DNA from 4 places in the Staphylococcus pseudintermedius genome. Region 3 is predicted to be linked to each of the others. Evidence: predicted binding sites of a transcription regulator. Region 3 holds the regulator's gene; each other region holds the start of a gene.
What was found. Region 3 encodes Rex, which represses fermentation and respiration genes when NADH is low (regulators of the CRP and FNR family bind a similar motif). Its sites were predicted from a motif close to TTGTGAAATATTTCACAA; they were not measured.

Region 1 (8,022 bases), 310 kb from region 3:
TGGAAAAAGTCTTTCACTATAATTATTTAATAGATATGCTATAATATTGTTAAACATGTTTGGGAGGGATTCGTATGAATAAAGAAACACGGCAAAAGAAGCTGTTGGCCTTGATTCAACAAGACAAACCGATGACTGCCCTTGAATTAGCGCAAGCTCTCAACGTTTCTAAACGGACTATTTTACGTGACATGCAAGAATTAGAAGGTAAAGGCGTTCAAATAGTCGCACATGCGGGGATGTATGGTGGCTACCAACTTCAAGCGAATCAACATTACTATCAATTGAACTTGACGCAAACAGAATTACAAGCGCTCTATTTAATATTAAAAGAAAGCCAAGCACAGTCGACATTACCTTATGAAGCAGCAACGAATCATCTCATTCAAAAAATATTAAAACAACCTTACACACATATTCGACGTACATTACGTCAACTGGATCAATACGTTTTATACGAAACACGTCAGCAACCACGCTTGCCCGTTCAATTCAGTGACATTTTAATATATTGCCAAGAGCGCAAAGTGATGGGCATTGACTATAAAAGCGATGCAAATGGTGAACAACGCTTTGAAAATGTCATTTTTATTGGCTTGATTGCACGTCACGACGGTTGGCAAGCGATTGTTTATCATATTGGCGGCGATTATACACAATATGTTGATATCTCTACGATTGAAGACATTTCGTATTCTTTCCAAAAATCAATACAAACGAACGATATTACACTTGAAAACTACGAAACCTATTTAAAAGATTCAAAACATCAATAAAACCAATGTCATGCCTAAAAGCGTAACATTGGTTTTTTCTATGTGGGATGTCACTATTGTATGATTGTGACCACGAACGAAATAAAATTATTTAACATATGAAAAGCGATCGACACACCTAAATTACGGCCACTTTTGATATATAAGAACACAAGTGGTACGGCTAAAATTAAGTAATCGATCATTTCAAATGGGGAGGTCGCTTGAAGCACGTGTACCCCCGCAAACAACAAGGCTGAAATAACGGCCATGACTTTAAAGTTCAATTTCTTACCTAATTCCCCAATTAAAATATGACGGAAGAAAATTTCTTCAACGACTGGTGCTAATATCACAATCATCATGAAATTGATTGGCGTAAACCACGGAATAGCGAAAAGTTGGTCGATCAGCATCTCGTTTTGCGTCGTATCATATTGAAATCGTTCGGGCAAAAACTGTTGTAGATAACCATAGAGGGTTGAAGCGGCTTGTGCAACGAGGTATGCCCCTACAATCCAAAATATGTATTGGCGTATCCCTTGAAGTCCCTTCATAAAGCGTTGCCCCATCGTTTTATAATGTAATAAGTAAAAACTAAGGATGACAATCAAGTAAGCAACGACTGTAGCAATGACTTGTGCGACGAGTGCATTTGAGTCAGACAATAACGCCGCTTCACTCACATTGAAAAACACAAAGCTAATGATAGCGGCAAGTATTCCGAAAACGAACGTTGCAACGATAACAATAGGAACTAATAATAAGTCCCGCCAAGCAATATCTTTCCATTTATATTTTGACATTTGAATACTCTCTTTCCTTTAAAAATGCACGAACGGTTGTATATATATCACAGACCTGTGACTTTTTTACAGTTTGATACAACACTTACGCACGTGAATGATTCTTGTTATACTATATATTATTTCATGAAAGGACGCTACTGATGAACGGTTATGAAATGCCCAATTTGATACAAGCACTCGAGGTTTTGAATGAACTGTTAGACTTAACCACAACTTACGATTTAACCTACGCACGAGATCCCGAATACGCACAAGACATATTGACCAATTTGAAAGCGAAAGTCCAATCGCATTATCTACAGTCACCTCAACCCGTTCATACACATGCATACAGTCCCTATCCCTACGACCTTTACTATTGTTGTCTTTACAACTTGTATCACAATCCATTAGTCTCTATCAATTTTGGCAGTCAACGTAAATTGAATCAAAGTTATATCCAACAAATTACACGAACACGCGCTTATTTTCAAATGTGTACGGGCACATTTTAAAACACAGTTTGTGCGATTTTCAGCAAATTTAAAAAGCGGAATGACATGTGCCATCCCACTTTAAACACGCTTTACAATTAAAAATCGACACGCATATTGAAGCACGGATTCATCTCAACTATGCGAATATAAGCCCGATCATTATAATATCGCTATGTATCTCTTTCCCAAAATACAATACGATGCTTGTTATTTTTATAATTTAAAGTCTTCTTTATCGCGTTTATGATAACCGCGTAAGAAGAAAAATACGGCCATAAAACCTAAGAATAAGAAACCGATAATCACAGATACACGTGTTTCGTTATTAATTAACATTGCAACTAACACCATTAATAAAAATGCGATTGACAGATAATTTGTCACTGGTGCAAGTGGCATTTTGAAAGGATGATTTTCTAATTTTTCTGGAAATTTCTTTCTAAATTGAATATGGCTAAATAAAATCATAAACCATGGAATCATTCCAGGTAAAATAGATGCACTATAAACATAAACGAAAATATTTTCAGAACCATCGATAAACTGTGGTAATACAACATTTAAAATGACACCGATTAAAATACCAATAGATACAGCTAAAACTGTATAAAATGGTACACCGTTTCTCATGACTTTTGTAAATATCGCTGGTAATTGACGATGTTGTGCTAAAGTAAAAATCATACGACTTGAGCTGAAAATACCCGAGTTACAGCCTGACATCGCTGCCGTAATCACAACGAAGTTAATTAAACCTGCCGCTATCGTAATTCCGATTTTTGCGAATGTTGCAACAAATGGGCTACCAATGTCGTGCAATTCATTCCAAGGATAAATCGTTACAATAACAAAGATGGCACCGATATAAAAGATTAAAATACGCCAAATGACGCCGTTGACTGCTTTTTTAATATTTTTTTGAGGATCCTTTGTTTCACCTGCTGTAATACCGATCAACTCAACCCCTTGATATGAACCGATAACAATAGATAAAGCAAAGAAAAAACCTAGCCAACCATTCGGCATAAAACCGCCATGTGCTGTAAGATTGCTAAGACCGATTGGATTGCCTCCGTTCCCTATACCGAAGAAGATCAAACCGAAACCAGCAATAATCATCAAAATAATTGTCACGATTTTAATCATCGCAAACCAAAATTCAAATTCACCAAACGCTTTTACAGACACCGCATTGGCAGCTGTTAACAGAACAATGACAATCAGTCCTGGAATCCATGTTGGTAATTCTGGAAACCAAAACTTCATATATGCGCCGACTGCAATGACTTCCGACATCCCTACAACAATCCATTGAAAGATGTTGGCCCATGCAGTCACGTAACCTGCAACAGGGTGGATATAATCTGTAGCAAAGTTTGCAAACGAACCAGTTGATGGATCAAGATAGACCATCTCTCCCATTGCACGCATGATTAAAAATAAAAATAAACCCGCAACTAAATATGCAAAAATAACAGAGGGACCTGTCCACGCAATTGTACTTGATGCCCCCATGAATAATCCGACACCGATAGTACCACCGAGTGCGATCATTTGAATCTGTCGAGAACTTAATCCTCTGTGTAATTGATTATCTTCCATGACAACGTTCCATCTCCTTTTGTAACCCCTACTCATATAAAATTGATGTTGAACCGTGCATGTCGCTATTATACTATAAACTATCAGAATTTGAAGAAAAAATTAAAAATGTTAACCCATTCATTTACATTCCTATTTTCATCTCCAAACAGCCCTGCTACCTGTATATCCGTTACACCTTTAACCATTGATATATCGACCATCCTATACACAGTAATCTTATCCTACTAAAAATCGCAGTTAAATATGTTAACGTTTGCACCATCGACCGTCGAAATATTGTCACATTAAACCATTGTGAATATATTCACATTTACTTTCGAATTGCTTATACTAGGTTTATTATTTAAGAAAGGAATCTAATTTATGAAAGATACTAATATCAAATGGGATACAATTTTTTATGGTCGCCAGTGGGTTTCAAATATTATTGAGACGATTCAAAAGAAAGATGTACTTCAGAGCTTTTATCTAAGGCGTTATTTATTAAGAGCAATGATGGCAGGATTTATTATTAGCATCATAACCGTTTTTGTATTAACAGTTAAAACAACATTTGCGCCTGACGTAGCGCCCGGTCTCGTGAATATGGCGGGTGCATTTACTTTTAGTTTTGCCCTCGTGTTAATTCTGTTCACAAACTCTGAACTTCTAACGAGTAATTTCATGTATTTTACGGTGGGTTTGTATTATCATTTGATTCGTCCAACACGTGTAATTAAAATATTCACATTATGTTTTGTTGGGAATATGATTGGTGCATTCATTTTGTTTAGTTTACTCCGGTTTTCCAATGTCATGACACCGGATATGCTACAAATGCTTGACCATACCGTACAAGTCAAAATTCATGATTATAGTTTTCAAAACATTTTAGTCCGTGCTATTTTCGCGAACTTCTTTATTAACATTGCATTAGTCATTGCCATGCAAATTGATGATGTGTTGGCCAAAATGTTTGTCATGATGTTCGGTGTAACGATTTTCGCGTTTATGGGCTATGAACACGTTGTTTATAATGCTTGTTTGTTTATTGCCAGTGCCATTTATCAAACAGACGCTTTCAATATGCTACATATGGCTAAAAACATTATCGGGGCTTTGCTTGGAAACTATATCGGCGGTGGACTAATCATCGGGCTATTTTATGCTTATCTGAATGATCACGGTCAATTCAAAGCGATCAAAAAGGAAAACAAAAAGAACTAATGCATCGTTTGTGATAGATGAGTACACGTCATCATTGATTGCGGTCTATGTTATAATAAGGACAATTCAAAGACTAAGGAGCATATTATGGATCGCACACGTATCATTAGAGGTGTCCTCATCTCAATTATTTTAGGTCTACTCTTTTTCTTCCTAAATCAAACACAATCCACATATACGACAACCGAGTTATTGTTACGTTCAGTACTCGTTGCCATTGTCTTTGCGGTATTATACTTCGTTGTCTTCACGATTTTAAGCCACGACACACGAAGACGCATTTATGGACCTCCCCTACTTATTGGCATCATCTTAGGTATACTAGTGGGGCAATGGTTAGAGCATGCTATAGTAGGCCTTGCACTCGGGGTTGCAGTTGGCTTAATCGTCGGTGCAATACGACAACGTTTTTTCAAGGAGTGATGAAATATGTCAACACAAACGATTGGTATCATTGTCATCGTAATTCTTTTAATTAGTTTTCTTCCTAACGCCTATATGTTATATAAAACTTCAAAAGAAGGCACTGAAAACACACGTTATAAATTAATGGTCGGTGTAGACGCCATGCTATTAGTGTTAATTATTGCTGCCATCTTACTATTAACCTAAACCACCCTCATGACATCACAACAGAATCATTGTTGAACTTAACTTGTGGTGTCATGAACTTTCTCTTTGTTACTCCAGAGAGATAAAAACATCCCTAGTTACTACGCTGCTCCACATTATCACCATCTCTTTTGCAACAAATGCCACATGCCATAGTCCAAAAGAAAAACGCAGATACCACCCACTCAAATGAGTATGACACCTACGTTTAACGTTAAATTTTACCTTGTAAGAAAAAATAATAAATGATTGAAGCAAGCACTGCGTATACGATGAGTCCTGTTGCAGCGGATAACAGATGAACGCGCATCGGAATATGCTTTTGAAAACGTGGCGCTAATACTAAATTGCCGACTAAAATAATCAAAGGTGCCACAATGAAAAATAAAATCATTTCTAAACTCATCGTTGTACTCCATCAAAATATTGTGCGACGACTTGGCTCAAATCGACATCTTTAGCAAGCAAGTCCAATTCTGAAAAATCGCTCTGAGCCGTGAATTGATTTGAGTTCACGATAACATCAAGTCCTGCACAAATCGCACCTGTCGCACCATTCACTGAATCCTCAATTGCTAAACAATGCGTCGGACTATAATTCAGTGCTTGTACCGCAGCTAAATATAAATCAGGGGCAGGTTTTACTGTTTCAACATCTTCTCGACCTTTAATCACTGAAATATACTTTTCGATACCTAACTTCTGAACTAATGACTCAATGTGATGTCTTGTACTACTTGAAGCAATCCCCATCGGAATGTGACGTTGATGCAGTTGTTGCATCAGTTCTAACACACCAGGTCTTAAAGGCAGTTGTCCAGCTGTCTCATAATGTTCTTGATAGACTTGATCTGTTAACATTTCTCCTAAATGAGTAAGTAAATGTTGGTGAATCCCTAGCGCTCGTCCGCCAATATTCGAACGATAAAAGTCTGCGCTCATATTGGCATGACCTGCCTCATTCAAATAACGATTCACTGTTTCATATAAATGTTGTTCGGTATCGATAATCGTACCATCAAAATCAAAAATGACTGCGCGATACATGCTTGCTTCCTCCTAAATTCTTGGTTCCGGTTTCTTCATTCATTGTTAAAATCCAGGTGCTAACGTTGCAAATTCATACATAATTTTATTTTGACGATAGTACAGTGATTTAAACCAAATACGATCAATAACACCTGAATGTTTGCCCGCTAAATGATCATGTAGTGAAACGAGTTGATTTAATGTGTCATCATTTTCTGTTGCAAGTGCGTGATGGTGAACATAACCGCGCCCTGGTCGAACATTAGGACCGTCTTTTTCGATGATTACGAGGTCTGAATAATACCCTTGATCATCAATCGCAACGACTGACTGCTCACCAAATTGCGCTTTATCTTTAAAATCTAGTGTGTCGCGTAAATAGTCTAACGTTTTCTGTGCATCTGCAACGTGGATTTCAATCGGTCCTAGTCCTAAAATTTGATACTCTGCAGGAATGTCATTATCGACTGGATTTTGCCATCCATTTGGAATTACTGCATCGCCATTCACCATCATGACATATGACAATGTATCTGGATCGTCAAAATACAGTGCCGGTTGTTCCATGTAAGTGCCTCTTGAAATGTTCGTCGCTTTTTCTTGTAAGCGTGCTTCAAAGAAATCGAGTGCTGCTTCATTTGGTACGAGTAGCCCAATTCTCGCAATCATGTTTGTTCCTTTACGCATTGCACCCGCATTTGGAATTTCAAAAAATGTCAGTAATGTGCCTGGTGAATTTTGTTGGTCACCGTAAAAAATGTGTACCATGCCATGATCATCTTGGTTGACCGTTTCTTTCGTTAAGTGTAAGCCTAATGTTTCCGTATAAAATGCTTTGTTTTGATCCAAATCTTTAGTGTACATTGAGATATGATGATGTCCAGTAATGTTCACGATACACCCCTCCAAGTGTTATTCAAGTATGATTTAAATAAAGTATATTTTTTATATCTAGAGATTGCAATAGATATGATTAGGATACAGTTGGCAGGAGTATGAAACAGACAACACCAATAATGATGATAGATAATGGAAAAACAAGCGTTTGAATAAAGCGTACTTTTCGTTCTGATAATGTTGTGCGTAAGAGCCAAGTTTCAATGGTAAAGTTGATCATAGTCAATATCGCAGTCAATGAAAGTAATAACGTCAAGCCATTCTGAAAATTCATCAAAAAGCCGACTGACAGCACGAGCATCATAAACAATATGGAGACCGTGATAAAGTAATTTTGTAGCACTTTCATCATCATTTTTACATCACACCCTTTTTAAGGCTTCATTATTTTATATATTTAAACATTATTTTCGCACAACCTAATAAAAAAGTAAAACCGCTAGCAATCCTACAATAGCGAATCATGAAAAGAAAAAGAATAGCCCCTATCCTATCGCCTTTAACGACATGATACGCCTATTCTTTCTAAAAAATTATTTTGATTTTGCTGCCCAGTATTTCGCTAATATCGGTCCTGTCACTAAATGAACCACACTAAATATTGCACCTGGTACTGCAGCTAAAGGATTAAAA
Region 2 (8,022 bases), 190 kb from region 3:
GTGACGACATTTTTTCACATACAATATGTGAGTTTATTTGTCGTATCCAAATTTTGAATGAAAAAGAATCAATGTGTTTTGATCACTTTTCATACATCCTACCACTCGAAGTCGACAATCGAGTGGTTTTTTATTGAGGTGAAAGTATGAACCATTATTTAGACTATGCGATACAATTGGCAGAAATGACACAAGGCCAAACTGGAACGAATCCAGCAGTAGGAGCCGTCATTGTGAAACATGGGCGTATCATCGGTTTTGGTGCACATTTAAAAAAAGGTGAACGCCATGCTGAAATTCAAGCGATTGATATGGCCGGTGCTAAACACGTTAAAGGTGCTACGATTTACGTCTCCCTTGAACCGTGTTCACACTACGGCAGTACACCTCCATGTGCACAACGTATCATTGACACTGGTATAGCGAAAGTCGTTTATGCTGCCAAAGATACCACATTACAAGAAACAAGCCATGACGTGATGGTGCAACATGGTATTGAGGTGGAATATCGTCCACATCCACGTGCCGAGCAATTGTATGCCGCTTTTTATCGCAGTAAAGAAGGTGCTGTTCCCATTGTGACAGTTAAGGTGAGCGCCAGTATAGATGGTAAACAAGCGACGGATCATTTTGAAAGTCAATGGATTACTTCTAAACAAGTAAAGGCAGATGTTTTCCAATTGAGACATTCTCATGATGCGATAATAACTGGAAATGGCACGCTAACACATGATAATCCAAGTTTAACGACACGCGTGGAAGATGGACATCATCCAGCGAAAGTGATTTTATCGCGCTCCGGCAAAATCAACTGGGATGCACAACTTTTCCAAGATCATGTGACACCGATTTATATTTATACTGAAAATCAAGCACTCACTTCATCATTCGACCATGTTGAAATAATTCAGCAAACCGACATTCAAATTGAAGATGTGCTCAAAGATTTATATCAAAAAGGTTATGGTCATGTCCTTGTCGAAGCAGGCCCTAATGTAACTTCACAATTTTTAGCGTCTCGTTTGGTGACGCACTTCATCCTATATTTAGCCCCGAAAATCATAGGTGGTCAAGGTGTGAATCAATTTTATCAAACTCCATTGGTGACCCCTTTAAACCAACTTCCACAATTTGAAATTGTACAAACTGACATAATAGATACCGATTTGAAACTCCGAATGCAAAGGAAGTGACGACATGTTCACAGGTATCGTTGAAGAGGTCGGTACAGTTCAACATATTCAAAAACGTAACCCTACAACAGCACTGACAATTCAATGTAAAAAAATATTAGACGATATGCATATAGGCGACTCGATTAGTGTGAATGGTACATGTCTGACTGTGACGCGCTTTGATCAATATAGCTTTACAGTCGATGTCATTCACGGAACTGAAAATAAAACCTATTTAGCAGATTTAAAAACGAATGATACCGTTAATTTAGAACGTGCATTATTAGCTACTGGGAGGTTAGGTGGCCATTTTGTACAAGGTCACGTCGACGGTAAAGGCGTGATTCAACACATTCAAACATCCCAAAATGAATGGATTTATACAATTAAAGCTGAACCGTGTCTAATCGATCAAATGATTCCACAAGGGTCGATTGCTGTTGATGGTATCAGTCTAACGGTTTTTAAAAAATTTAGAGATTGTTTTGATATTCATTTAATTCCAGAAACACGTAAAGCAACCATTCTTGCTGAGAAAAAACAAGGTGATCCGGTGCATTTAGAAACAGATATGCTCTTTAAATATGTCCAAGCCATCACAAAGGAAAAATCACAGCTGTCAGTAGAAGAATTATTGAATGCAGGTTTTTAAGGAGGGGCGTTACATGCAATTAGACAAAATTGAAGAAGCGTTAGAAGCATTGAAACAAGGCGGCACGATTATTGTCGTTGATGATGAAGATCGCGAAAATGAAGGTGATCTTGTTGCAATTACAGAGTGGATGGATGAAAACACAATTAATTTTATGGCGACCCACGGGAGAGGCCTCATTTGTACACCAATTACAGCAGAGATTGCCCAACAAGCGGGACTTGATAATATGGTCGAACACAATCGCGATCCCCACGGTACGGCATTTACACAAAGTATTGACCATGTGCAATCAACAACAGGAATTAGTGCTTTTGAAAGAACAGTAACAGCGAGAGCACTGATAGATGAAAAAATGACTGCTGAAACATTTCATCAACCTGGTCATATCTTTCCGTTAATCGCTAAAAAGCATGGGGTCCTCGAACGTCGGGGGCACACTGAAGCGACAATCGATTTGGCGAAGTTAACAGGGGCACGTCCAGCCGGTGTGATATGTGAAATTATGAATGATGACGGGACGATGGCCAAAGGAGAACAATTAGAGCGGTTTAAAGCGCAACACAACTTGAAAATGATTTCGATTGAAGATATTGTTGCATATATTAAATCACAACGTACATTGATTTCAGTGGAAGCGAAAATTAAATTACCAACCCAATTTGGTGAATTTGACATGTATGGTTTTACTTCAAATATTGACGGAGAAGAACATTTAGCGCTCGTCAAAGGTGACATTCAACCCACGATGAATGTCCGCGTCCATTCCGCTTGTGCGACAGGTGATATATTTCATAGTGAAAGATGTGACTGTGGTCAACAGTTAGAGGCGTCAATGGCGTATATCCAACAACACGGTGGCATGTTGCTCTATTTGCCTCAAGAAGGGCGTGGCATTGGTTTAATGAATAAACTAAAAGCTTACGAATTAATTGAACAAGGCTATGATACCGTTTCAGCGAATGAAGCACTTGGATTTGAGCCGGATTTACGTGATTATGACATTGCAGCGCAAATTTTAAAGTATTTTAATATTACAACGGTTAATCTATTGAGCAATAACCCTGAAAAATTATTAGGATTACAGCGCTATGGTATTCAAATTGGTAAACGTATCCCAGTCATCACTGAAACGAATGTGCACAACCATGATTATATGCAAGTGAAAAAATTACAAATGGGTCATTTAATATAAATAGAGGAGGAAGTATGATGAAATTCGAAGGTCAATTAAATGGTAAAGGTTTAAAAATTGGAGTTGTGGTGAGTCGTTTTAATGATTTAATTACAGGACGTTTATTAGATGGGGCTCAAGATGCATTGAGAAGACATCAAGTGGCAGAAGATAGTATAGATGTCGCTTACGTACCAGGCGCCTTTGAACTTCCAATCGTCGCTAAAAAAATGGCACAAACAGGCAAATATGATGCTGTCGTAACATTAGGATGTGTCATTCGTGGTGCAACATCGCATTATGATTATGTCTGTAATGAAGCGGCTAAAGGGATTGCGAAAGCGAGTGATGATACGGGCGTACCAGTTATTTTTGGTGTATTGACGACTGAAAATATTGAACAAGCGATTGAGCGCGCAGGTACAAAAGCAGGCAATAAAGGTGCAGAATCTGCAGTCGGTGCTATTGAAATGGCGAACTTACTTCGACAAATGAACGCTTAATCGACATCAAATACGTGTATTTAAAATAGGTGAGTAGCATCTTTGTCGTTACACCCAAGATAAAAAGACAAGGACTGGGACATAATATCCCAGTCCCTGCTTTCTATTTATGTGCTGATACCCTTTAAGGTTTACGCTTCAAAATTTTAAATAACGCAAGTGTGCCTAACGTGGCACCTGCAACAGAAATTAACGCTTTTGGTTTCACAAACTCTTTAAGCGCTAGTGTGATATTTTGAGGTCTTTCTGCTAAACGCCGCATGAAATAACCGAACCAATCATCACCAAATGGGACATAAATCGTAAAGTTGTAACCTTCATTTGCAATTTCTTCAGCGAGTTCGGATCTAAAGCCATAAAGCATTTGGAACTCAAATTTTGATTTATCGATATCATGTTTTTTAATAAATTCTTTCACATGATTAATGATGCGATGATCATGTGTTGCAATCGACGTAAAGTTTTTCGCAGTCAATAAACGTTTTTCAATTAAGCGAATATAATTTTCATCGATTTCTTCTTTTGCTTGATATGCAATGTATGGTGATTCTTTGTAAGCCCCTTTAACGAGTCGTAAGCGTAAGTCTGGATATTTATCAATCAATACGTCTGCTTTGAATAGATAAGCTTGAATGACGGTACCCACATTGTTAAACTCAGGCTTTAAACGGTCTAATGTTTGTGTAATATCGAATAAGCTATCATATTTTTCCGTGTCAATGTTGATATGCATATGATCGTATTCTTGCGCTTTAGAAACGATTTGATGAATGTTACGATATGCAAGTGCACGGTCAAATTCACTACCGAGTTGACTCAGTTTGACAGACATGTGTGCGTCTAATTGATGTTTATGAATCGCTTCCATCACTTTTAATATATTATTTTTCGCTTCAATAGCATCTCGTTCGTTATTCACAAATTCACCGAGATTATCTACTGTAGCTGAAATATTTTTCTCATTCAGTCGTTTAATTGTTTTAATCACATCATCAATTGTATTCCCCGCGACTACTCTGTTTGCCCCTAATGAAGGCCCAATGATTTTCGCTGCTGAATTTAAAAATGCATTATTAGACAATGCGATAAAAAAGTGTTTGACTAAGGCCATGCTGAATTCCTCCCATTATGTTTCTGATGTAATATCAGTGTATCATGAAGAGATAAGGGAAGAAAACGTTTTCATGTAAAAAGGTGCGAATTTTACAAAGTTGAGTGGTGACGGCATAATTAAATGTAAAAAAGGTTATAAAAAGAGTATTCATTATATATGGATTAATGGTGTGCTTCTATCGTAATTGGCTCTTGAGCGATCGCTGTGATGAGTGGTGTACATAAAAATAGGACGATGCAAAACAAACATTTATAAACGAGCTTCATTATGAACTCCTTTAATCTGACTTTGTTTATTTTCAATATAGCACGTTTATGTCAAGCTATGATGAAATCATTGTGAAGTTCCTCTAAACATCATAAAGGACTGTCATGAATATTAACATTGTGTAAATGATTGATCTGAATCTTTACGATATCTTTAAATAGCAGACAAGTGAATCGTGATAAAATAAAGTGAAAACGATTTGAGGGAGATAGGTAATGTTTAGAGATATGGCATTCTACATTTTTGGGACGCAGTTAGATACATTTGTGCAGTATTTTATATTTGAACTGATTATATTGGTCGTTATCGGTTTAATATTAGGTTTTTTAACAAAGAAAATTTGGCCAGTTATCGTAGTCATTGTAGGTTTGAATGTGATCGACGTCGGCATTTTAGCACAATTCAATGTAAGCCAAGGTGAGGGCACTTTCTTTGGACAATTGATGTTACTCTTAGTGGCAAAATTTTTCCCTACATTTTATGAAATTTTACTAACCGTACTATTATTACGTGTCGATTGGATGCGTAAAATATTTAAACTTGTATAAAATAAATGCAACACGTGAAAAGGTTGTGGCACTCGGTCATGAAGGATTCACGTGTATTTTTATGTTTTTAGTCGCGATGAGTAGGGAAGTCACGCTATAATAGATGTTATAATACATAGAATTAAAGGAAGGATAATGTAGTATGTGGAAATGGGAAACTGAAGGTGAGGCTAAAGGGGTCATCGTCATTGTACATAACATGTTAGAACATACAGGACGTTATGCTTATGTTATTACACATTTAAAACGCAATGGCTACCATGTTATTATGGGTGATTTGCCAGGACAAGGCCAAACTTCACGTATGAACAAAGGGCAAATCCAAAGCTTTGAAGTCTACCAAGAGCGTGTGTTGGAATGGGTAGAAATTGCTGAAGAATATCATTTGCCTATTTTTATGATTGGTGTCGGATTAGGTGGTTTGATTTGTTTAAATTTATTAGAAAAAGTGCAATTGGATATCGAAGGTTTAATCTTACTTTCGCCACTACTCGCATTTCAAAAACATTATAAAACTCGTAAAAATATTTTAGCATCCAACATTGGCGACATTTCAAAAGGCACAAAGTTTGATATAGGCATTGAAGCTGAGGTACTGACACACAATCCAGAAGTCCAAGAAGAAACACGAAATGACCCGATGATGTTAAAAAAAGTGAGTTATCATTGGTATAAAGAAGTTGTACGTACCATGAAAGACACAGCCGACCATCTTCATAAATTAACGGCAAAACCGATGTGTGTCATGTATGGAACGGCTGATCAGATTTCTGATACTGAAGTGACGCACCAATTATTGCACTCATTGAATTTAGATGAAGTTTATTTTAAAGCGTGGCCACTTCTTGCACATGAGATTCATAATGAACCCGAACGTGAAGCTGTCATGCGTTATATTTTAAGCTTTTTAAACAATCGGGTGTATGCGGCAGGCTATTTAGTTGAAGATGAAAATAGTCTTAAATAAGTTAAAAATATACAAAAAGTATAGGATAAATGATTAATTTTCGTTTGTCCTAAAATTTTATCATTGAAAGAATATGGAAAACGTGTTAAGTTATATATGTGAAAAGAATCACAAGTAATAAATAGTGAACAAATTTGGCATAGTTAGGAGAGTGTTTTTCATGAAGACAAAAGGTAATAAAGTAGTATTAGTAGGTAATGGTGCAGTGGGTGCAAGCTATGCCTTTACAATGATGAGTCAAGGTGTAGCAGATGAACTGGTTATTATTGATATCAATAAAGATAAAGTGCTTGGAGATGTATTAGATTTAAACCATGGTGCACCGTATGCAGATTCCCCAGTTAAAGTCGTAGCAGGTGAATACTCTGACTGTGGTGATGCAGATTTAGTTGTGATTTGTGCAGGCGCGCCTCAAAAAGTTGGCGAAACACGTTTAGACTTAGTAGAAAAAAATGCAAAAATTTATAAAGATATTGTGACTTCAATTATGGATAGCGGTTTCGATGGTATTTTCTTAATCGCAGCCAATCCAGTAGATATTTTAACTTACGTTACTTTAAAATACTCAGGCTTACCAAAACACAAAGTTATCGGTTCAGGAACAATTTTAGATACAGCACGTTTCAGACATTTAATTAGTGAAGCCTTCGATGTAGCACCTGCAAGTATTCATGGTTATATCATTGGTGAACACGGTGATTCTGAAGTGCCAGTATGGTCTGGCGCAACAATTGCAGGTGTTTCAATTTATGAACAATTGAAAAACGACCCTGAAAAATCACATTTAATTGAAGATATTTATGTGAATACTCGTGATGCAGCTTATGACATCATTAAAGCAAAAGGTGCAACATACTACGGTGTGGCAATGGGATTAATGCATATTTCAAAAGCCATCTTAAAAAATCAAAACATCGTATTAACAGTGTCTAGTTACTTAGAAGGTGAATACGGTCATGAAGGTGTGTACACTGGCGTGCCGACAGTGATCAATGGTGATGGTGCTTCACGTGTCATTGAAACACCATTAAATGACGATGAAAAAGAAAAATTTGCTAAATCTGTTAAAATTTTAAAAGATATGCAAGATTCTATTTCTCACCTTTTCTAATGAAAAATAATAAATAAATAGAGTTTTAAATGGTCCTATCTCTTTTTGTAGAGTGTAGGGCCGTTTTTTGCTGTTAAAAATGCTCACCTTTTTTAAAATATGCATTCTTTCTTTTATTTCAAAGTCAGTCATATACAATCAAATAGGGTAAAAACTTAAGAATGCGATTTTAAAATGACAAATTATTACTAAAATATTAAATATGATTAGATTTCTATTTTGTGGGTACAAATAAACGATAGGTAGAAAAGAATGGGGGTTTATTATGACTGAAAAAAATAATTATAAAGTGAGCGATATCATGCGCCTGGACCAACTGCAAAAAGAAGTTGAAGCCATTTTTGAAGAAATTGAGGGAAAATATCGTTTATCGAAAGAAGAGTTTTTGATTTTACTGACACTTTGGAATCAAGGTTCTATGACGTTAAAAGAAATGGATGACTACGTGAAAGTTAAGACTTATAAGCGTACAAGAACGTACAACAATTTGGTAGAAATGAAATGGATTGTT
Region 3 (8,022 bases):
ATTTGAAGTGATAGGGGAAACACGTGACGATGCAGTTGGTGAAGCGTATGATAAAGTTGCACGTAAAATTGGCTTACCATATCCAGGTGGCCCTGCCATTGACCGACTTGCCGCTCAAGGGGAAGACACGTACGACTTTCCACGAGTGTGGTTAGAACCGGATAGCTATGACTTTAGTTTTAGTGGTTTAAAGAGTGCAGTCATTAATAAATTACATCAATTAGAACAAAAAGGTGATCCGATTATTCCAGAAAATGTCGCAACAAGCTTCCAAAATAGTGTTGTTGAAGTGCTCGTAGGAAAAGCAATGCGTGCATGTGAAGCGTATGGTGTCAAACAACTCATCGTTGCTGGTGGTGTTGCAAGTAATCGAGGTTTACGTCATGCGTTAGAAGTCGCAACTGCTGAGAAAGGGATAGAGCTTGCAATTCCAGAGCCCAAATTATGTACTGATAATGCGGCGATGATTGGTGCAGCAGCGCATGAAATTTATTTAAAAGGAATTCGTGGAGATATGGCGTTGAACGGTCAAAGTAGTATGGATATCGAGATGTACCGAGATTAAGTTGTTAAGTAGGTCTTGAATATTTCAATTATGCAGAGATTCATGGAGATTGCTGAACCATTCTGCGCTTTCTAACAAAATTTAATCAAAAGGGATTGGGATATTTGGTTTTCCCAGTCCCTTTTCCTACGATTTGTCAAGGGTTCAATAATTAAAATTGACATTACTGAACTAGACCGTCCAATTTTTACTTTTTTGAATAAGGTGTTATGATGTATATGATTATATGGTTGCGTTAGTGTGGTGCTTTCTGATAATCATATAATTTATTATTGACTATCAAGTAGTGAATGGTCTTTAATAAGCGATTGATACTCGCTATTACGGCAGTCTTGTGGGTTTTCCCATGAGGCTGCTCTCTTAATTTATAATAATAATCCACAATATGGCTTTGATAATGATTTCTTCCCCTAATAATGTTCATAATGATTTAGTACAATAAACGTCTTGCTTTTGATGGAATTATATTCATTATTGATGAAAACATCGACGAAAAATGAGCATAAATTAGATAAAAAGTTGATGCTATTGTTTTCTAGATTTCATAAACTTGCCCTTAGTTTCGCTGTATTTCATATAATATTACCCAGAAGGCTGAGATGCCTGATGGAATGCATACTGCTGACAGTTGCCGCTTCTCTTTAATAGTGGTTACTGTTTATCGCAGTAGCTGTCTGACTTCTCAATGTTTACACTTTTAAGAAGTCGAGTCAGTCATGCGGGGGCAGTACGGCGAAATCTTTGTGACACATGATATTTCTGTAACGCTCCCCCCAATCCATTAACGCGTCAACAAGTGTAACAGTTTAATCAAGTCGAATTGAGTTGAAGGGCTAGCCCCTAGGAAACGCGAAGCCATGAGGGCAATCAAAAGCATAATTCGTGGGAGAGGGCAATTTTAACGAGAATATCGCATCAATAACATCAAAAATTTTAATGCCCTATCTCCTTTTGCGTTATATTGATCATTTTTAGTATACTTTTAAGTTTCAAGTTGCTTCACATATGCTTGAGCATCCGTGTAAATACGATTTGGAAACTGCATGATGCGAATTAATTCCAGCGCATTTCTCGTATTTGCCGGGCCTTCTTTAATGTGATAATCAAACACAATTTCTCCGTCGGTCACATGCTCATTAAAGTGATAATTAGCATATTGATGAGCTAAAACTTCTGTTAATTCAATATCATGTGTCGCTGCGATAATTTTTAAATGAGACAGTTGGTTTAAATAATCAAGGACGGCGTGTGAAGCGGCGACACGTTCAGTAGTATTTGTCCCTTTGAAAATTTCATCAATAAAATAATAATGTTGAACGGCTGCATCTTGAAGAAACAATCGTTTGAGTGATTTCAATTCTGCCATAAAGTAACTGTCGCCACTTGTGACATCATCGGCATTTGCCATTGTCGTCTTTACCATACCAGGAGTGTAGTGAAACTTGTCAGCGGTCACTGTACGTATCGCTTGAGCCATGATGAGATTCAATGCGACAGCTTTCATAAATGTTGACTTACCAGAAGCATTAGACCCTGTTATCAAAACATTTTGATTGAAATCGAAGTCATTCGGTACCGCTTCATCAATCAGTGGATGGGTCAAACCTTCAAATGTGACATGGTCTGCTTCAACAGGCTCAGACGTATCGTAATGACAACGATATTGATACACTGCTAATAAACTATCCAATTCTCCGATATAGCGGTAACATTCTAAAACGGTATCATAATGTTTGATAAAACGGCGAACGAGTGTGGCGTATAAATGAATATCGACTAAAAACATATACTTAAAAACCATTACGAAATATCCTGGAATCGTTTCGACGTTAATTAATAAAAAACGTAACCGCGAAATCGAACTTAATGGTTTTAATGAATGATTGAACTCAGGTGTTATTGTCATTTTTGAAAGTATTTCAGTTTCTCTTACGACCCGTCCCATAATGAAAAGTTGCTTTAAATCTTTTTCTACATAGTAATTGTAACGAAAACTAATAATAATATTGAGAAAGAAAGCAAAACAAATCCATAAAAGACCAATACCTAAATTGAAAAAACTAATCATAAGGCCTACAAACGGCATAGCAAGTAAAAATGCATAAACCCACTGACATTGTTGTTTTAATATGTCTTTGTCATAATTGGGATAAATCGACTTTCCGAGGTCAACGAGTCTTTTCACGATTTCTCGATGCTGATTCGGGTATGGACGCAGCTGCTCTAAAAATTCATAATGAACGAGTGACGTTTGTAATCGTAATGCACTATATAAATGATTTTCACCTATGGACGTGTATGTCGCATTGAGTTTGTCAAATAGGAGATCCATTGATAAATCTGACCATGTTTTGTCGTCGATTATCGTATTTCTAGCAGTATGCCGAGAATTGAAATATGCATCATAAACAGCGTGAGGATTTTCGGTTGTATCAAACCGTGTGAAATGTTCCAAATGGTAAGTCAATATACGTTGATGGCGGATACGACGCACAGTTTCTGTTATCAATGTCATACCAACGAGTGCCACCACAAGCAATAAAATGAAAAAAGTATTCGAACTCATATGTATAAATCCTTTCAATATTTTTAAGATCATATAAATTTTTACACAATATGATGAGGAAATCAATAAATTGTGAAAGCGTTTGAATCATTGGGACATGATTTCAAATTCATGTAGTAGGAAATCTGTCAAGAGGGAACGTGCGTACTTATGCACATTTTGTGAATAACTTGTGTGTAAGTTCGATGCATTTTCGTGGATAAAGTGGGGATAAGTGTGCATAAAGTAAGAAGAAAACCTCTCCTAAATTGTGGATAACTAGAATAACTTTGTGGATAGTTGATATTATCCGATTCTTAATGTGGATGAATTGTCTGTATTTCGAGTATAAAAAATGAGCGGAGTAGAAAATTCCACCACGCTCAATCCATCTCATCTTCAAATTGACTTAATGTGAGTTGTAATTCTTCCCAATTTGTCATCACTTGTTCTAAAGATTGTTCGATACTTGTTCGTTCGTTAGCTAAAGCTTGTGTTTTTTCATAATCATTCATTGTTGTATCATCGGTCATTGCAACATCAATTGCTGCGATACGTGCTTCTAATTCCGTGATTTTTTGTTCATCCGCTTCGATTTGGCGTTCGATTTTACGTTTTTCACGACGTAACGCTTTTTGGTCTTGATACGTATTTTGTGAACGGGCCGAGTCGTCACTGGTATTGTTGTCTTCACGTTGTTCATCGTATGCAGCAAGGGCGTTTTGTTGCTCTAGCTTTTCTAAGTAATATTGGTAATCACCTAAATACAGATGGCCGCCTGTCTTATTTAAATCAAAAATACGATTGGCAAGTTCATTAATAAAATAACGATCGTGTGATACGAAAATTAAAGTCCCTTCAAAGTTTTTTAATGCTTGTTCTAACATTTCCTTTGAGTCGATGTCAAGATGGTTTGTCGGTTCGTCCAAAATGAGTACATTATTACGCTCTAACATTAATAATGTCAGTTGGAGTCTTGCTTTTTCGCCACCAGAAAGGTCATTAATCACTTTGAGCACTTCATCTTGTGTAAATAAAAAGCGTCCTAACACCGCACGAACATCTTTTTCAGGCATATGAGGGTATTGGTCCCAGACAAAATCTAAAATGGTTTTATTAGAACGGAACTCTGCTTGTTTCTGGTCGTAATAACCAATTTTTAAATTAGCACCTTCAATAATTTGACCGGAGAGAGGGGGAAGTCGTTTCGCTAAAGTTTTAATTAATGTCGATTTCCCAATACCATTCGGTCCGATAATGCCAATGTGATCGCCTTTATTAATTTCAAAACGAATCGGTGCTGTAATCGGTGTACGATAACCTATCTCTAAATCTTGGATATGCATAACGTCATTGCCTGTATTGCGATCGAAATCGAATTGAATGTTCGCACTTCTCGCATCGAGCATGGGCTTTTCGATACGCGTCATTTTTTCTAACATTTTACGACGACTTTTCGCCATACCGCTTGTAGATGCACGGGTAATATTTTTTTCGACAAACGTTTCTAGTCTTTTGATTTCGCTTTGTTGACGTTCATACTCCGCGAGTCGCTTTTGAAAGTATTGATCACGTAACTGAATAAATTTTGCATAATTGCCGACATAATGTTTCACTTCGCCTAGAGAGACGTCATAGATTTGCGTCACAATTTTATCGAGGAAGAAGCGGTCATGTGAAATAATGACGATAGCACCTTTAAAATATTTCAAATAATCTTCTAACCATTCTGTTGTTGCCATGTCTAAATGGTTTGTCGGTTCATCGAGTAATAGCAAGTCTGGCTCACTCAATAACATTTGCGCGAGTGAGAGCCGTGTTTTTTGACCTCCACTAAAATCATTAATAGGTCGGTCGTAATCAGCCTCACTAAAATCAAGGCCATTTAACACAGTTTTGATTTTACTATCATAATGATAGCCTCCGAGTTGTTCAAATTCATTAGATAATTGTTCATATTTTGCGATATGCGTTTGATATTCCGTCGTTTCATAAGCTTCCGCATGTGCAGCAAGCCAGTCGGTTTCTTCTTGCATACGTTTGCCAATCGCTTTCACTTGTTCAAAAGGTTTTGCCATTTCTTCAAAAACTGTATTTTCAGTATTTAAAGTCATTTGTTGTGTTAAATAGCCGAGTTTTAGACCTTTGATTTTTGAGATGTGGCCTGAGTCATATGATTCTACACCTGCGATAATTTTCATCAATGTGGATTTTCCCGCACCGTTTCGACCTACGATACCAATGCGCTCACCTGTTTTCACTTCAAAATTAACGCCTTCAAAAATTTCTTCGCCATCAAACGATTTCGTAATCTGACTTAACTGCATTAAAATCATAGGGCATACTCCTTTCATTCTTATTTATTGTACAACAAACCCTATATGTATCAAATACTAAATGTTTCCTTATCATATAAATTAAGTTATAATTAAACACACACTGTGAAAGCTATCACATATATTAGAAATCATATCGGAGGACTTCAAAATGGGAAAATCAATGAACAAAATTCCTAGAGCGACTTTAAAACGTCTCCCTTTGTATTATAGATTTGTGAATACTTTAAAAGCGAAAGGCGAAGATCGTGTTAATTCAAAAGCCATTAGTGAAGGCTTAAATATAGATTCAGCCACAATACGTCGAGATTTTTCTTATTTTGGTGAATTAGGTAAAAAAGGTTACGGTTATAATATTGATAGTTTATTAGAATTTTTTAAATCAGAATTAAGTGATTCAGATATTATCAAAATTGGTATTGTCGGTGTCGGTCACTTAGGTACGGCGTTAATTTCTTACAACTTTTCAATACATGATGATATGACCATTACAGAAGCTTTTGACATTAGAGAAGACATTATCGGTACTACAGTCGGGGATATTACGATTAAGTCGATGGATGACATTAAAGAAACTATTGCTTCAGGAGAATTAGAAGTTGTTATTATTACGACACCTGAATCAGCAGCACAGGCAGTGACTGATCAATTAGTCGAAGCAGGTATCAAAGGTATCTTGAATTTTACGCCTAAACGTGTTCACGCGCCACAATCAGTACAAGTACATCAAATTGACTTAGGGATTGAACTCCAATCGTTACTCTTCTTTATGAAAAATTATGGTGCGACGGAAGGGTAAATGTTGACGAACTGAGCTTATAAACAATTGCTCTTTTTAGAGTTTGCTAATAATGACTAGATAACAAAAAAGCAACGTCCTTGTGAATAAGGCAGGCGTTGCTTTTTGTGTGTCAATCATTAAGCTTTTTGCACGGTAATGGTCCAAGAAGCATCACCTAATTGCTCGAATTCAGTAATGGGATAATTCTGTTCTGCTGCCCATTGAGGTATAGCTTCTGTAGCTTGTGTGCAATCGAAATCTATTTTTAACTCATCACCAATATTTAAATCTTCCATTGTCTTTTGTGCTTCTATTAATGGGAAAGGGCATACCATTCCGATAGTGCCTAATGTGTGTTTCATTTTTTATCACCTTTCTTTAATGATTTAATGAGATGCGCTTGCTGAAGTACTCGCAATTTGCGTTTGACGTCGCGCGGCATTTAATGGTTTTACAAATAAGAAATAACTCATGAACCATGTCCCTAGTATTATTGAAGCTAAACCTAACCATCCTTGCCATGAAAGTGCTGCTGTAGCAACTAAGCCATTACCGATAGAGCAACCTCCAGCGACTGCCGCACCAAAACCCATAAAGGCGCCGCCAATGGCACTGTTGCGAATGGTTTTAATATCCGGTAAACGCCATTTGAACTCTTTTGCACCACGCGCAGCAACATAAGAACCTAAGAAAATGCCTAAAACAAGAAAGACGCCCCAATCGATTAGAGATAAATCCCCTGTAGTTAAAAATTGTATGATATGTGCAGAAGGTGTTGTAATACCTAAACCACCTTCACGCCCGGTTGAATAACTCATCGGCCAAGCAATTAACGCAATGAGTCCTACTGCAATTGCTGCAACAAATGGATGAAATCGTTTTTCAAATAAAAAGTAACGTACACCTGTATAACGTGATTTTAATTTCGGAATCATTACTTTAGGTTTTGGCTTGCGTAAAGTTTTGATGACTAAAAATAGTGTAATACTTACTAAAGCGGTGATCCAAACCCAACTTGGTATACCAGTTGAAGTAGAAATATCTGCATTAGCGACAGTTGGGCTGTTAATCACATTTTTCAGTGGTAATAAAATGCCAAATTTTGAAATCGCAGCAAACAATCCATACATCACTAATGCGATCCAACTCCCTATAAGGCCTTCACCAGCACGATACCAAGTTCCCGTTGCACATCCACCAGCTAATACAATACCTACACCAAAAATAAATGATCCAATGATGGTGCCGATAATAGGGTAGGTACCATTATGTATAGTCAACACACCTATTGACGTTAAAACAAATAACCCGACCGCTTGAATTGAAATAGCAACCAGTAAGGCATAGAACATTTTATTGTTTTTTTGCACATACATATCTCTAAAGCCTCCTGTTAGGCAAAATCGTGTACGTTGCATCACGAAACCGAGTAAAACCCCAACAGTTAAACCGCTAATTATTGTCCACATCAAAATAACCCCTTTCCATATCCGACTATTTAAGTATGTATTATAAGGGATGCACAAAAAGAATGCAATAAAATCCGTAAAATAATATTCGAACATACGCATTGTCACTACATGATGAAATTGCTCACTAAGACTTGAATGTTAAATTTTATTTTTACACTGCATCGTATTTTATACAGTAATCGTGAGGGGTTTTATGATAAAATAGCTATTGAGACTGTGAGGTGATGAACAATGAATATACAGGATATCGCCAATTTAGCGGGCGTTTCTAAAAGTACAGTTTCAAGGTATTTAAATCAAGGATCGATTAGTTTAAAAACAAA
Region 4 (8,022 bases), 780 kb from region 3:
AAACGTTTAACAGACGCGGTAGTGTGGAAAACATAAAAGGTATATTTTGTAAAACTCTAAAATAATCATCTCAATCCAAAGAAAGTTATGATTATAATGACAAAAAGGAGAGTGACACAATGTCAACGACAACAGAAAAATTATTAGCTTTTCTTTCATATTTTAGCGTATTTTTTGCACCGGTGTTATTTCCATTGATCGTATGGTTGGTTGCACCACAGCCTGTGTCTACACATGGAAAGAAAGCATTGATTTATCACATTTTGCCGACTGTATTTTCCATCATCGCTTTCGCTTGTTTCATGGTGCTCTTTAATACAAGCGGTGCGGTGCTGACAACTTTACTCGTGATTGTCATCATTATTACAATTGTCGGTTCTCTCTATTACTTAGTGTATAACTTGTATGCTGGCATTAAAGTATTAGTTGTTGACCAACTTTAATTGATGTCTCTATACACATTCTATTGGCGACAATAATTGAGACTTTTACTTGCTTTTAGGCTCGGACATTGATTTGTTCGGGCTTTTGATTTCCACTTTAACCTCTTCATCTCGCTTCCACTCCAAATTAGTGACAAATGTCATATGAATCTCGTGACAAACTTCACTACTACGCGCGCAACTACAAACATACAATAAACATAACCTATCCAAGGATGTGATTTATATGATTCGAATAGCGCATTTAACCCAAACCTATCACCAAAAACCTGTTGTGAATGACGTCTCTTTTCCAATTCGTACCGGCCAATGTACCGCACTTATTGGTCCAAATGGCTCTGGAAAAACCACGCTTATTGATATGATTATCGGTGACCGTCATCCTGTACAAGGCACGATTGAAGATCCTGACCATCTTTTAACCTCTGAACGGTTAGGCGTGCTGTTTCAACAAAGTCACTTTCCAGAACGTATGAAAGTCATTGAACTGTATCACTTGTTTGCACATTGTTATCCGTCGCCCTTACCTTTTGAAGAATGGGTGGCCCTTACACGGTTTACAAAAAAACAGCTCCACCAATTTGCGACTCAACTTTCAGGTGGGCAGCAACGCATTCTTGACTTTGCGTTAACACTGGTCGGTCAACCGCAATGTCTTATTTTAGACGAACCGACAAGTGCAATGGATGTCGAAATGCGCCAACATTTCTGGTCCATTATTCGTCAGTTGAAAGCAAATGGACGTACGATTTTATATACGTCTCATTACATAGAAGAAGTGGAGCAAATGGCAGATCGCGTCATTGTACTCAATCAAGGATGTTTAGTGATGGATGATACACCTCAAAATATTAAACGTAAACAAGGCCATTCCATCATCACATTACCGATACCACCATCTGAAGCACTGATATTACAGTTGTCTCACATCAAACCCATGCCAACAAATGATGGTCAACTTCAAATTGAAACAGCGGATGTGCAGCAAACATTAATCGAGTTACTCGCACTCCATATTCCTTTGCAACATATTGAAATTCATCACCATTCACTACTCGAGATTATATTCAAACAGGACCAAGGCGGTGTATCACAATGATCAAACATTATTTTTTGACAGAACTCCGACTACTCACGCGACACAAAACACGCTTTGTACTTGCCGTTCTATTGCCAGTCACATTCTATTTATTATTTACATCCATTCTTGACCTACCTCAACCTATCATGGCAAAGTTTAATCAAGAATATATGTACAATATGACGACATTTAGTTTAATGAGTTTTTGCTTGTTTTCTTTCCCTTTTGACATTATTGACGAACGCACACGCGGATGGTACAAGCGACTCATGCGCACACCACTTACACCCGCACACTACATCGGTATAAAAATTGGTAAAATAATGTGTCAATTTGCACTGTCGATTGTTATTATTTTTACAATAGCTGCACAGTTTAAAGGCGTACAAATGGCGTGGACGCAATGGGTGAGTTCAGGAGTTTTAATTTGGTTCGGGGCGAGTCTCATGTTGAGTATGGGGGCATTACTTGCACAGATGAATGATGTCCAAAAGGCGAGTGGGGTCGGCAACATTTTGTATTTAGCTCTAGCCGTTCTCGGTGGTCTGTGGTTTCCAGTGTCACAATTTCCGACCTTAATGCAACATGTCGCACTAGTCACACCGACCTATCACCTTAAACAGTTGTCTTACACGGTTAGTTTGCATCAATCTTTTCCACTGACATCTTTAATCGTATTATTGGTATATTGTATAATTTTCTTAACACTTGCACTCTATATTCGACAAAGAAGTGAAACGATATGATTAAAAAGTTAGATTTACATTATTTGAATTTATCCAGTTTACTTTATTTACTCTTTCCGATACTTAACTTATGGAATCCATACATTTTGGGGCGTCACGATGTTTTAGTCGTTGTGACTTGCCTCTTTGTCATTGTCTATACGACCCTTGTAGTGTGCCATCCATTACTGTCTTACGGTCTGATGTATACGTTACTCGTCCTTCAATATGCAGGTGTTATTTATTTCGTATACGCGCTTAACCCGATGAATGCACTGTTTTTGTTTTATAGTGCTTTTGCGATTCCTTACGTTTTTAAAGCAAATGTATGGTCCAAAGAATATGTGACGTTCATTACTACGATGGTGCTTTGTATCATTGTGTCGCTTATTTATTATCCAGATTATTATTATACCATCGCCTTATTAATCTTTTTCACTGTGATTAATTTAATGATGTTTGCAAACTTTAAAAAAATTGAGCAAGCACATTATCAACACGAAATCGAGGCTAAAAATAAGCAGTTGAACTTTTTAATTGCTGAACAAGAACGTAACCGCATCGGGCAAGATTTACATGATACACTCGGACACGTTTTTGCGGCATTAAGCTTAAAATCCGAGCTAGCACTGAAGTTGATTGATACGAAGCCAGACCGTGCAAAAACTGAGATACAAAGCCTAAACGACATTTCAAAGGAAACACTCAATCAAATACGTGCCATTATTAATGATTTAAAAATCCCGTCTTTTGCGGAAGAAGTGGCATCTGTAGAGACGTTGTTAAAAGATGCAAATTTGGAATTTCATTTTGAAGGCGTACAATTCGCATATGCATTGAATCCAGCAAAACAAGGATTACTCGCGATGGTACTCCGCGAAGCGATGAACAACATTATTAAACATGCCGACGCGACAACAGTCCATGTGGCTTTATCCGAAACGACTGACGGATTGCAGCTCGACATCCAAGATAATGGTTGCGGCATTCGAGACAAGTCCCCTATTCATCTCCAAAGCATACAAGCCCGTGTCGAAGTATTAAAAGGGCAATTACATATAGAAAATAATGAAGGACTACACATACAAATTCTAATACCGAGGAGTGTGGCACTATGATTCGCGTCGTGTTAGCTGAAGATCAAACGATGTTACGTCAAGCGATGGTCCAACTGATGCAACTTCATGACACTATTCATGTTGTGGCTGATGTGGGCAATGGACAAGCTGCACTAGAAACCGTCCAAACAACACCTGTTGATGTGATTATATTAGATGTCGAAATGCCTGGATTAACCGGCCTTGAAGTATTACAACACATTCGTGCACAAGCCATCGACGTGAAGGTTATTATTGTCACTACATTTAAACGTCCAGGCTACTTCGAAACAGCGGTGGCACACGATGTCGATGCATATGTATTAAAGGAACGTTCCGTCGATGAGCTCGTTCAGACGATACATCATGTTATAGCAGGTCAAAAAGAATACAGTGACGCGTTAATGACCTCGCTTGTGACAGAGCGCAATCCTCTCACTGATAAAGAACAATTGGTATTGAAAGAAATTGGCAAAGGGCTGACGAGTAAAGAAATTGCGCAAACCTTATATTTATCAGATGGCACTATACGCAATTATACATCGACCATCATCGACAAACTCCAGGCAGACAACCGCTTCGATGCATGGAAAAAAGCGCATGACAAAGGATGGATATAGCACGAGACTATACTTTGGCACATACCTACTATGCCTTCACCTATCCTAAAAAACGACCACGCACATCTTCCTATACGTGCGGTGGTCGTTTCATGTTCATTCAGTTGTCATCATTTTCAAATGCATTTCACAGTGATTTACCCCACAAAAATTGAATCAGTTCACGCGCAACTTTTTCATTATCATGCAATTCACTATGTTGCGCACTTGGACCGACATATTCAGATTCACGATACGTTTTCGCACTGCCCCCAAGTAGATACTTCAATGAACGAGAAGACGTATTCGATACACTGCCGTCAGAGTGCGTACCGTCTTTTAAGTCTCCGTATATGTTGAGGACATCAATATTCTTCCCTTTATACACATCTTTTAATACACGTAAATCTTGATAAGGTGGGTTCATACGACTAGGTTTGCCCTCCGCATCAAGCGTAATTTCATTCACTTCTTCATTCATATGCAGCACGCCGTTAAACGTCCCAGCGATATTCACTTGACGTTGCAACTGTGGCAATGCGGTATCTTTACCATACGTCGCCATATACTGCGCAAAAGTCATATTTGCCATTGAATGTCCGACAAAATTAAAGTTTTTAATGTGATATTTTGTTTGTAAAGCAACTAACACATTTTTAAACCATTCTGCATTCACATCTGGGTCTACTTCTTTATTCTCTTTCAATACGACTTGTACAATAGGATTAATCGCGTCACTATCCAAATGTCCTTTTAATTTCACTTCACCCGCTTCGTTGACGTGCGCGGTAATGACGTCTTGCGTGACACCTTGATTTTCCGCTTCCTTCACTAAAAACTTTTCAGAGTTCACCGTCCCGCCGTAACCATGCAAAAATAACGTCGGTGTTGCGCTATCAATGTACTTGGCATGTTTTGGATTATTGGCGATAGATGTATTGCGGTAGATGGCTATATACGTCACCCACACGACAATCAATAGTATCACTATACCAATACTCCATTTCCAAAACTTTTTCATGGATGTCACCTCTTTATACGCCCTCGATGCACTCTCATCGATGTTGACTAAATTTACCTGATTCTATTGCAAAATCCATGAAAAGTCAATTTTGTGCAATTTTCCTATATATTAGGACTAGTGTTTCACATGTGGCGTTTCATACGTTTGATCGAACAGTTTGTAATGTACAAATTTGGAAAGTTCATTCGAATGCGTAATCACTAAGATCGTATCATTACCGCCTATCGTCCCGATCACTTCTTTTAAATTCATTTGATCGATATAAAAATTCACCGTTTGTGCAAAACCGGGTGTCGTTTTAATAATTAAGTACGTATCTTTAATACTGAGGGAAATTATCTCCTCTTGATACAAATCAATGAGTCTTGCTTTCGCTTCTTTTGGTGCATTGTCGTTATATTGTCTGTAACATCGTTGTTGGTTTTCTGATGGCATTTTATAAATCTTCAACTCATTTAAATCTCGGCTAATCGTAGCAAGACTGTATCGGATGCCAAAATGCTGTTCAATATAATCTACAATTTCTGCTTTCGTATGAATATCGTATTCCTTTACAACCATCGATACTAAGTCTAATCTCTTACTCTTCTTCATACTTTTAAACTCCTTAATCTGATGATAAGTCAGTCAGACAACCATACACATCATTATCATAACAAAATATGATATTCTCAGATGTGAACTTTTTGGCACCTCTCAAAACGCCCTTTTCATATTCATCAGACGCACCTCCCCATCAAATGGATATCCATACATCATATTGAATGAAGCACCATCTTTCATTGCGCGCCTCACGACATATTCAATGATTATTCATTCTTATGGACCATTCAAGTACTCAGCATGTATAATCTATCAATTTTATGCATTGAATACATGATTTATATGAAGTATTAGACATTATTATTGAGAAAAAATTCACAACACATATAAAGAAAGCGCTTTATACTTTGGGTGTATTAAAACAAAGGAGGCGCAACAATGGAAAAGAATCCTATTCAAGTCAATAGTGAAATCGGGACATTAAAAACGGTTTTACTGAAGCGACCTGGCAAAGAATTAGAAAATCTTGTGCCCGATCATCTAAGCGGATTACTGTTTGATGATATTCCTTATTTAAAAGTGGCCCAAGAAGAACACGACAAATTTGCACAAGTATTAAGAGATGAAGGTGTCGAAGTCGTCTATCTCGAACAATTAGCCGCTGAGGCAATTGCTGACAAGGCTGTACGCGAACAATTTATTGATGATATTTTAGCAGAATCTCAAAAAACGGTGCTCGGTCACGAAAAAGAGATTAAAGCACTGTTTAAAAATTTAAGTGACCAAGAACTCGTCGATAAAATTATGGCCGGCGTGCGTAAAGAGGAAATTCAGCTCGAAATGAATCACTTAGTGGAATATATGGACGACAGATATCCATTTTATTTAGACCCTATGCCGAATCTGTATTTCACAAGAGATCCTCAAGCTTCTATCGGCCGAGGCATGACGATTAATCGCATGTATTGGCGCGCACGTCGCAGAGAATCGATTTTCATGACGTACATTCTCGCACATCACCCTCGCTTTAAAGACGCAGATGTTCCGGTTTGGTTAGACCGAAATTGTCCATTCAACATTGAAGGCGGCGATGAGTTAATTCTTTCAAAAGAAGTGTTGGCCATTGGTATTTCAGAACGGACGTCAGCACAAGCGATTGAACGGTTAGCCCGTCAAATTTTATTCGATGACCAATCAACATTTACGAAAGTGTTGGCGATTGAAATTCCAAACAGTCGTAGTTTCATGCATTTAGATACGGTATTTACGATGATTGATTACGACAAATTCACGATGCATGCCGCTATTTTTAAAGAAGAAAATCAAATGAACATCTTTACGATTGAAAAAGATGAGACAAAGCAAGATATTCGAATTTCACATTCAAGTCAATTAAAGCAAACACTTGAAGATGCGTTACATGTCGACAATATCCAATTCATCCCGACAGGTAACGGCGATGCGATTGACGGTGCACGCGAGCAATGGAATGATGGTTCAAATACATTGACGATTCGTCCTGGTGTTGTTGTGACGTATGACCGCAATTACGTTTCCAACCAACTATTAAGAGAACATGGTGTCAAAGTAATCGAAATTACTGGTAGTGAATTAGTGCGCGGTCGTGGTGGCCCAAGATGTATGAGTCAACCTTTATACAGAGAAGACATTTAAATATTTTATCATCTTATTATAGAAAGGATTTTCAAAATGACAGACATTCAAAAACCATTAAATTTAAAAGGCAGACATTTATTAAAAGAAGACGACTTTACGAAAAAAGAATTCTCAGACTTAATAGACTTTGCGATGACATTAAAATCCTACAAACAACAAGGAATCCCTCACCGCTATTTAGAAGGTAAAAATATTGCTTTATTATTCGAAAAAACATCGACACGGACACGCGCCGCTTTTACCGTTGCTTCTATTGATTTAGGGGCACACCCTGAATTTTTAGGTAAAAACGACATTCAATTAGGTAAAAAAGAATCTGTAGAAGATACTGCTAAAGTGTTAGGCCGTATGTTTGATGGCATTGAGTTCCGTGGCTTTTCACAAGCGACTGTAGAAGCATTAGCAAAATATTCTGGTGTCCCTGTATGGAACGGACTCACTGACGCTTGGCATCCGACTCAAATGTTAGCCGACTATATGACCATTAAAGAAAACTTTGGACATTTAGAGGGGATTCAACTCACATATATTGGCGATGGCCGCAACAATGTCGCTAATTCACTTCTTGTGGCAGGTCCGATGTTAGGCGTCGACGTGACGATTTGTACACCAAAATCTTTATTCCCTGCGCAAGACTATATTGATATCGCTGAACGTCGCGCTAAACAAGATGGCGGTTCAATTAAAATTACTGACAATATTGATGAAGGTGTTAAAGGCGCAGATGTCATTTATACAGACGTTTGGGTGTCTATGGGTGAAGAAAGTGAATTTGAATCACGTATTCAATTATTAAAAGATTATCAAGTGAATCGCGCATTATTCGATAAAAC

Region 1: the regulator Rex is predicted to act here: its motif matches at 3,938-3,955, upstream of P3U61_RS02230 (formate/nitrite transporter family protein).
Region 2: the regulator Rex is predicted to act here: its motif matches at 6,497-6,514, upstream of P3U61_RS04990 (L-lactate dehydrogenase).
Region 4: the regulator Rex is predicted to act here: its motif matches at 5,876-5,893, upstream of arcA (arginine deiminase).

Annotation. Positions count from the first base shown of each region.
Region 1 is NZ_CP120150.1:542,058-550,079, reverse strand. It holds gene P3U61_RS02250 (helix-turn-helix transcriptional regulator) at 75-776, shown strand; gene P3U61_RS02245 (CPBP family intramembrane glutamic endopeptidase) at 830-1,561, opposite strand; gene P3U61_RS02240 (hypothetical protein) at 1,705-2,058, shown strand; gene P3U61_RS02235 (amino acid permease) at 2,254-3,642, opposite strand; gene P3U61_RS02230 (formate/nitrite transporter family protein) at 4,009-4,851, shown strand; gene P3U61_RS02225 (hypothetical protein) at 4,939-5,274, shown strand; gene P3U61_RS02220 (hypothetical protein) at 5,281-5,463, shown strand; gene P3U61_RS02215 (hypothetical protein) at 5,678-5,869, opposite strand; gene P3U61_RS02210 (HAD family hydrolase) at 5,866-6,510, opposite strand; gene P3U61_RS02205 (VOC family protein) at 6,556-7,386, opposite strand; gene P3U61_RS02200 (hypothetical protein) at 7,466-7,744, opposite strand; gene P3U61_RS02195 (bile acid:sodium symporter family protein) at 7,923-8,022, opposite strand, start outside.
Region 2 is NZ_CP120150.1:1,042,297-1,050,318, forward strand. It holds FMN riboswitch at 1-1, shown strand, start outside; gene ribD (bifunctional diaminohydroxyphosphoribosylaminopyrimidine deaminase/5-amino-6-(5-phosphoribosylamino)uracil reductase RibD) at 147-1,193, shown strand; gene P3U61_RS04960 (riboflavin synthase) at 1,198-1,827, shown strand; gene ribB (3,4-dihydroxy-2-butanone-4-phosphate synthase) at 1,841-3,022, shown strand; gene ribH (6,7-dimethyl-8-ribityllumazine synthase) at 3,040-3,504, shown strand; gene P3U61_RS04975 (proline dehydrogenase family protein) at 3,629-4,615, opposite strand; gene P3U61_RS04980 (hypothetical protein) at 5,101-5,433, shown strand; gene P3U61_RS04985 (alpha/beta hydrolase) at 5,576-6,400, shown strand; gene P3U61_RS04990 (L-lactate dehydrogenase) at 6,561-7,511, shown strand; gene P3U61_RS04995 (transcriptional regulator, SarA/Rot family) at 7,777-8,022, shown strand, end outside.
Region 3 is NZ_CP120150.1:847,361-855,382, forward strand. It holds gene tsaD (tRNA (adenosine(37)-N6)-threonylcarbamoyltransferase complex transferase subunit TsaD) at 1-565, shown strand, start outside; partial or broken gene P3U61_RS03845 (IS110 family transposase) at 801-1,019, opposite strand; gene P3U61_RS03850 (MutS-related protein) at 1,548-3,131, opposite strand; gene P3U61_RS03855 (ABC-F family ATP-binding cassette domain-containing protein) at 3,494-5,446, opposite strand; gene P3U61_RS03860 (redox-sensing transcriptional repressor Rex) at 5,598-6,245, shown strand; gene P3U61_RS03865 (sulfurtransferase TusA family protein) at 6,365-6,589, opposite strand; gene P3U61_RS03870 (YeeE/YedE family protein) at 6,614-7,699, opposite strand; gene P3U61_RS03875 (LacI family DNA-binding transcriptional regulator) at 7,931-8,022, shown strand, end outside.
Region 4 is NZ_CP120150.1:72,174-80,195, reverse strand. It holds gene P3U61_RS00340 (magnetosome magnetite crystal formation protein family) at 120-443, shown strand; gene P3U61_RS00335 (ABC transporter ATP-binding protein) at 670-1,542, shown strand; gene P3U61_RS00330 (ABC transporter permease) at 1,539-2,270, shown strand; gene P3U61_RS00325 (sensor histidine kinase) at 2,267-3,367, shown strand; gene P3U61_RS00320 (response regulator transcription factor) at 3,364-3,966, shown strand; gene P3U61_RS00315 (alpha/beta hydrolase) at 4,094-4,966, opposite strand; gene P3U61_RS00310 (arginine repressor) at 5,084-5,563, opposite strand; gene arcA (arginine deiminase) at 5,951-7,186, shown strand; gene argF (ornithine carbamoyltransferase) at 7,223-8,022, shown strand, end outside.